Linked DNA regions of Sandaracinus amylolyticus. Each later gene encodes a partner of the first gene's protein in a complex. Links are inferred from orthologs where the notes say so. Each region holds a gene or a part of one and is shown in the gene's direction. Other genes may lie near its edges.

What was found. The genes of interacting proteins can lie anywhere in the genome.
Region 2: the proteins of DB32_RS12035 (region 1) and uvrB are in contact, whole or in part, in a crystal structure (PDB 7EGT), measured with the Thermus thermophilus proteins. The link is inferred for Sandaracinus amylolyticus from one-to-one orthologs. Residues at the interface, in WP_096412145.1 of Thermus thermophilus: His654, Arg656, Phe657, Gln666, Asp668, Glu669, Lys680, Arg681, Leu682, Ser683, Lys685, Tyr686, Ala687; in WP_096411307.1 of Thermus thermophilus: Glu23, Leu25, Arg26, Asp27, Gly28, Glu29, Arg30, Phe31, Arg55, Glu326, Asp327, Phe328, Glu379, Ser382, Gln383, His398, Gly400, Arg401.

Annotation. Positions count from the first base shown.
Region 1 is NZ_CP011125.1:2,876,317-2,879,314, reverse strand. What follows is about bases 24-2,954. They hold DB32_RS12035 (ATP-dependent helicase), read left to right. Parts: upstream 24-341; coding sequence 342-2,567; downstream 2,568-2,954. Other genes in these bases: DB32_RS12030 (TrmH family RNA methyltransferase), read right to left, coding at 2,572-2,954; DB32_RS49940 (sigma-70 family RNA polymerase sigma factor), read right to left, coding at 24-268. Also shown: more of DB32_RS49940, read right to left, coding at 1-23; more of DB32_RS12030, read right to left, coding at 2,955-2,998. UniProt on the Escherichia coli protein: A helicase with DNA-dependent ATPase activity. Unwinds DNA duplexes with 3'-5' polarity. Translocates on single-stranded DNA with 3'-5' polarity. Initiates unwinding more efficiently from a nicked substrate than double-stranded DNA.
Region 2 is NZ_CP011125.1:9,775,565-9,778,593, forward strand. What follows is about bases 57-3,018. They hold uvrB (excinuclease ABC subunit UvrB), read left to right. Parts: upstream 57-476; coding sequence 477-2,561; downstream 2,562-3,018. Other genes in these bases: DB32_RS41360 (hypothetical protein), read left to right, coding at 57-287; DB32_RS41370 (hypothetical protein), read left to right, coding at 2,593-3,018. Also shown: more of DB32_RS41360, read left to right, coding at 1-56; more of DB32_RS41370, read left to right, coding at 3,019-3,029. UniProt on the Escherichia coli protein: The UvrABC repair system catalyzes the recognition and processing of DNA lesions. A damage recognition complex composed of 2 UvrA and 2 UvrB subunits scans DNA for abnormalities.

The DNA of each region.
Region 1 (2,998 bases):
CCAGGGCTGCGGCATCGAGAGTCTCGGCGGCATCGCGATCGGGGCTCGCATCGTCCGGGTCAGACGCGCCCGATGCCTCGGGATTCACCGCCGCGTCGAGGTTCTCGTCGGCCGCGTTCTCGTCCGAAGCGAGGCGCGACGCCTCGGACTCGCCCGAGACGTCGTGATCGTCGTCGGACGCGCGCGGCCCGGCCGGAGACTTGGCCGCCGAGGGCCGCGTCCCCGCGCCGCTCGCAGGGAGCTCGGCGTCCCGCCTGGCGCGCGTCATCTCGCGGATCCGTAGCACGGACGCCCGCGGGGTTGGAACACGGCGTCGCCGTCGGGTATGAGCGACGGCTCGCATGGCCATCGACCTCTCGACCCTGAACCCGCCCCAGCGCGACGCGGTCCTGCACGGCGATGCGCCGCTCGTGGTCTTCGCGGGCGCGGGAAGCGGCAAGACGCGCGTGATCACGCACCGGGTCGCGAACCTCGTCGCGGAGCGGGGGATCCCGCCGTGGCGGATCCTGGCGGTCACGTTCACGAACAAGGCCGCGCAGGAGATGCGCGAGCGCCTCGAGCACCTCGTGCCGGGCGCCGCGCGCGATCTACAGGTCGGCACGTTCCACGCGACGTGCGCGCGCCTGCTCCGCCGCTACCACGATCGCATCGGCCTGCGGCGCGACTTCACGATCTACGACGAGGCCGATCAGCGCGCGATGATCACGCGCGTCCTGCGCGACCTGAAGATGGACGAGAAGCGCTTCCCGCCGAAGTCGATCGCGGGGCGCATCGAGCGCGCGAAGCAGGAGATGGTCGAGCCCTCGGAGATCGACGCCGGGGTCGTCGACACGCCGCACGTGCGCGCGATCGTGACCGAGTACGAGAAGCGCATGGCCGCGGCGAGCGCGCTCGACTTCGGCGATCTCATCTACCGCATGGTGCGCGCGCTCGAGAACGACGAGGTGCTGCGCAAAGAGCTCGCGACGCGCTTCCAGCACATCCTGGTCGACGAGTTCCAGGACACGAACCACTCGCAGCTGCGCATGGTGCTCGCGCTCGCGAGCGTGCACCGCGCGCTCTGCGTGGTCGGCGACGACGACCAGAGCATCTATCGATGGCGCGGCGCGGATCGCCGCAACATCCTCGATTTCCGGCGGCATTTCCCGGACGCGCACGTCGTCAAGCTCGAGCAGAACTACCGCTCGACCAAGCGCATCCTCCGCGCGTCGCACGCGGTGATCTCGCGCGCGTTCGATCGCGAGCCCAAGGAGCTCTGGACCGACAACGACGAGGGCGCGAAGGTCGAGGTGCACCGGCTCAACACCGAGCGTGAAGAGGCGAACCTCGTCGTCACCACCGCGCGCGCGCTGAAGAACGAGGGCAAGTCGCTCGCGGATCTCGCGATCTTCTATCGCATCCACGCGCAGTCGCGCGTGCTCGAAGAAGCGCTGCGCGCGGCGTCGCTGCCCTATCGCGTCGTCGGGGGCGTGCGCTTCTACGATCGCGCCGAGGTGAAGGATCTGCTCGCGTACCTGCGCGTGCTCTCGGTGCCCGAGGACGACGTCTCGCTGCTGCGCATCATCAACGTGCCGGCGCGCGGCATCGGCAAGACGACGATCGATCGACTGCTCGATCGCGCCGCGGCCGCGGGCAACGGCGTGTGGGAGGCGTGCAAGGCGCAGTCGGAGGAGCGCGGCGGGAACAAGCTCGGGGACTTCGTCGGGCTGATCGAGTCGCTGCGCGCGAAGGTCGCGGACCTCGACCTTCCGGGGCTCGCGCGCACGGTGCTCGACGAGACGGGATACGTGCAGGCGCTGCAGGCCGAGAACACGCCGGAAGCCGACGCACGCCTCGAGAACCTCGCCGAGCTCGTGGGCTCGATGGAGCAGTTCGTCGCGGAAGCGGAAGAGCCGACGCTCACCGCGTTCCTCGAGCGCGTGACGCTGCAGACCGACGCCGAGGGCGGCGACAGCAAGGGCGAGAACGAGATCGTCACGCTGATGACCGTGCACGCCGCGAAGGGGCTCGAGTTCCCGGTCGTGATCGTCGCGGGCATGGAGGAGCAGCTGTTCCCGTTCCGCGGGCTCGAGCAGGACGCGGATCCCGAGGAGCTCGAAGAAGAGCGTCGCCTCGCGTACGTCGCGTTCACACGCGCGCGAGAGCGGCTGATCCTCTCGTGGGCGAGCACGCGCTACTTCTTCGGCAACCTGCGCGACTGCACGCGCTCGCGCTTCATCGACGAGCTGCCCGGGTCCGACGTGAAGTTCGTCGGTGGCACCGGGGATCGCCCGAGCTTCGGGCGCGCGAACGCAGGGTGGATCGAGGATCGCGGCAGCACGCGCGTGGAGCGCTTCGATGCGCGCCCGTCGCGCGTGCTCTCGACCACCGCGGGCCCGATCGAGGCCAAGGTCACGCGCAAGAGCGGCGGCCAGGTCTCGCTGCGCGTCGGGCAGAGCGTCAAGCACGTGCGCTACGGCCAGGGCAAGGTGGTGCGCTTCGGCACCGGCGATCCGCCGAACGTCGACGTCGAGTTCCCCGGGCACGGGAAGAAGACGATCCGCGCCGACTTCCTCGACCCCGCGTGATCGGTCACGCGCGACGGCGCTCGGGCGGACAGCGCTGCCCGTACGCCTCGTAGAGCAGCACCGCCGATGCGACCGCGGCGTTGAGCGAGTCCATCGCGGTCGCCATCGGAATGCGCACCGCGAGATCACACGCGTCGATCATCGCGTCGCTCGCGCCTTGGCGCTCGGAGCCGAGCACGAGCGCGGTCGCGCCCCGATAGCTCACCGCGCGATAGTCGTGACGCGCGCGCGGCACGGCCGCGACGAGACGCGTCCCGGTGCGCGACGCGAACGCGCGCAGCGACGCGACGTCGGCGTCGATCACGGTCGTGCTCACGATCGCGCCCATCGACGCGCGAGCGCAGGCGGGATCGAACGGATCCGCCGCGCCCTCGCGACCTCCGCGCAGCATGACGACACCGTCGACGCCTGTCGCGTGGGCGGTCCGCAGC
Region 2 (3,029 bases), 6.9 Mb from region 1 along the record:
TGGTGACCGAGCGCCCGATGGGCCGCCGGTCGAGCATCGCGCTGCTCGGAGGCGCCGTGCTCGGCGCGGCAGGCATCATCGCCGCGACGACGCCGAGCCAGGCGGAAGCGCAGTGCACCGACAGCGATCGTGGCCCGAACGCCGATCCCGGCGGCCGTGGACGCGGCAACGGCGTCACCGACAGCGACGGCGGCCCCAACGCCGATCGCGCCGGTTGCGGTCGTGGTCGCCGCAGCTGCAGCGACAGCGATCCCAACGACCCCGCGGGTCGTGGCCGCCACTGCTGATCCCTCACTGGAGTGCGCGTCCCGCAGGTCTCGGACGGCAGCGCGCGAGGCGCGCGGACGGTAGGGACCCGCGGGGGCGACGCGATCGGATCCCGCGATCGGTTCGCGCGTACCTGACAGAAAGCTGACAGGTGAGACTGGAGCCCGGCTGGCCGTCATGGCCTCCGGGCTCTAGTTTTTGCGGCTCGCATGACCAACGACGATCGCTTCGAGCTCGTGACGCACATGCAGCCGCGCGGCGATCAGCCGGCGGCCATCGAGGCGCTGGTGCGCGGGCTCGAGCAAGGTGCGAAGCGTCAGTGCCTGCTCGGGATCACCGGCAGCGGAAAGACGTTCACCATCGCGAACGTCATCCAGCGCACGCAGCGTCCCGCGCTGATCATGGCGCCGAACAAGACGCTCGCGGCGCAGCTCTACGGCGAGATGCGCGAGCTCTTCCCGAACAACGCGGTCGAGTACTTCGTCAGCTACTACGACTACTACCAGCCCGAGGCGTACGTCCCGTCGAGCGACACGTACATCGAGAAAGACGCGATCATCAACGAGAAGATCGATCGCATGCGGCACAGCGCGACCCGCGCGCTGCTCTCGCGTCGCGACGTGATCATCGTGGCGAGCGTCTCGTGCATCTACGGCATCGGCTCGCGCGACTCGTACGTCGAGATGATGATCCGGATCGAGAAGGGCCAGCAGATCCGGCGCGACGAGCTGCTGCGGCGCCTCGTCGACGTGCAGTACGAGAGGAACGACGTCGACTTCCATCGAGGCACGTTCCGCGTGCGCGGCGACGTGGTCGAGATCTTCCCGGTCAGCGAGGAGACGAAGGCGATCCGCGTCGAGTTCTGGGGCGACGAGATCGATCGCATCCAGGAGATCGATCCGCTGCGCGGCAAGCCGATCCGCGAGCTGAGCGGCTACGCGATCTTCCCGGGCTCGCACTACGTCACGCCCGAAGAGCAGCGGAAGCGCGCCATCGAGGGGATCAAGACCGAGCTGCAGGATCGGCTCGAGGACCTCTCGAGCGAGATGAAGCTCGTCGAGAAGCAGCGGCTCGAGCAGCGCACGCTCTACGACCTCGAGATGATGGAGCAGACCGGGTTCTGCCACGGCATCGAGAACTACTCGCGGCACTTGAGCGGACGGATGAAGGACGAGCCGCCGCCGGTGCTGATCGACTACTTCGCGCAGGACTTCCTCCTGGTGCTCGACGAGTCGCACCAGACGGTCCCGCAGATCGCCGCGATGTTCCGGGGCGATCGCGCGCGGAAGGAGATCCTCGTCGATCACGGGTTCCGTCTGCCGAGCGCGCTCGACAACCGACCGCTGCAGTTCGACGAGTTCTGGCAGCGCGCGGGCGACACGATCTTCGTCAGCGCGACGCCCGGCGAGTACGAGCTCGAGGAGACGCAGGGCGAGGTCGTCGAGCAGATCATCCGCCCCACGGGCCTGATCGATCCGGTGATCCACGTCCGGCCGGTGACGAACCAGGTCGACGATCTGCTCGGCGAGATCCGCGGGCGCGTGGAGCGCGACGAGCGCGTGCTCGTGACCACGCTGACCAAGCGCATGGCCGAGGATCTGACCGAGTACTACTCGGAGCTCGGCGTGCGCGTTCGTTATCTCCACAGCGACGTCGACACGCTCGAGCGCGTCGAGATCCTGCGCGATCTGAGGCGCGGCGAGTTCGACGTGCTCGTCGGGATCAACCTGCTGCGAGAGGGTCTCGATCTGCCCGAGGTGTCGCTCGTCGCGATCCTCGACGCCGACAAGGAAGGCTTCCTGCGCTCGCCGCGCTCGCTGATCCAGACGATCGGGCGCGCGGCGCGAAACGTCCGCGGCGAAGTGCTCATGTACGCCGACAGGGTCACCGACGCGATGCAGTACGCGATGGACGAGACCAACCGGCGCCGCGAGATCCAGCAGAAATACAACGAAGAGCACGGGATCACGCCGGAGACCGTGAAGCGCGCGGTGCTCGATCTCGACCCCTCGAGCGGCGGCGCCGACTGGTCGAGCGTGCCGCGCGGGCGCGACGTCGCGGAGGACACGAGCAAGAGCCTGCCCGAGCGCATCGAGGAGCTGCGCAGCGAGATGTTGCTCGCGGCGGAGCAGCTCGAGTTCGAGAAGGCGGCGGAGCTGCGCGATCGGATCAAGAAGCTCGAGTCGCAGATGGATGGCGCTCCGGTGGCGGCGAGCGCGTCGAGCGCGAAGAAGGCTCCGGCGCGCGGGGCGGCGGCCCGTTCGGGCAATCGGGGACGCGCGCGGGGACGTTGAAACGCGCGGCCCGTTCCCCGATCCTGGGTCGGTGACGTACCGCTGTCTTCTCTTCATCGTCGCTGCGTGTGGGCTCGCCGGGCTGACCGGATGCGCGCTCGAACGAGTGGGCTTCGAAGGGGACGGACCGACACAGCTCGACGGCGGCGGGCGCGACGGAGGCGGGATCGACGCGAGCTCGATCGACGAGGACGCCGGGGACACCGGCGTCGTCGACGAGGACGCGGGCTTCGACGGCGGGATCGTCATCGACGACGCCGGGATCGACGCGGGGATCGACTCGGGACGCGACGCAGGTCAGCCCGACGCCGGCTGCAGCGGGCCGCCGACCTGCGCCGGCGGACAGCTGACGACGTGCGTCGGCGGCGCGCCGGTGGTGACGGAGTGCGCGCTCGGGTGCAGCGCGTCCGGCACGAGCTGTCGCGCGATGGTCCCGAGCAACGTCGGGGGCATGGTCGCGTTCACCGA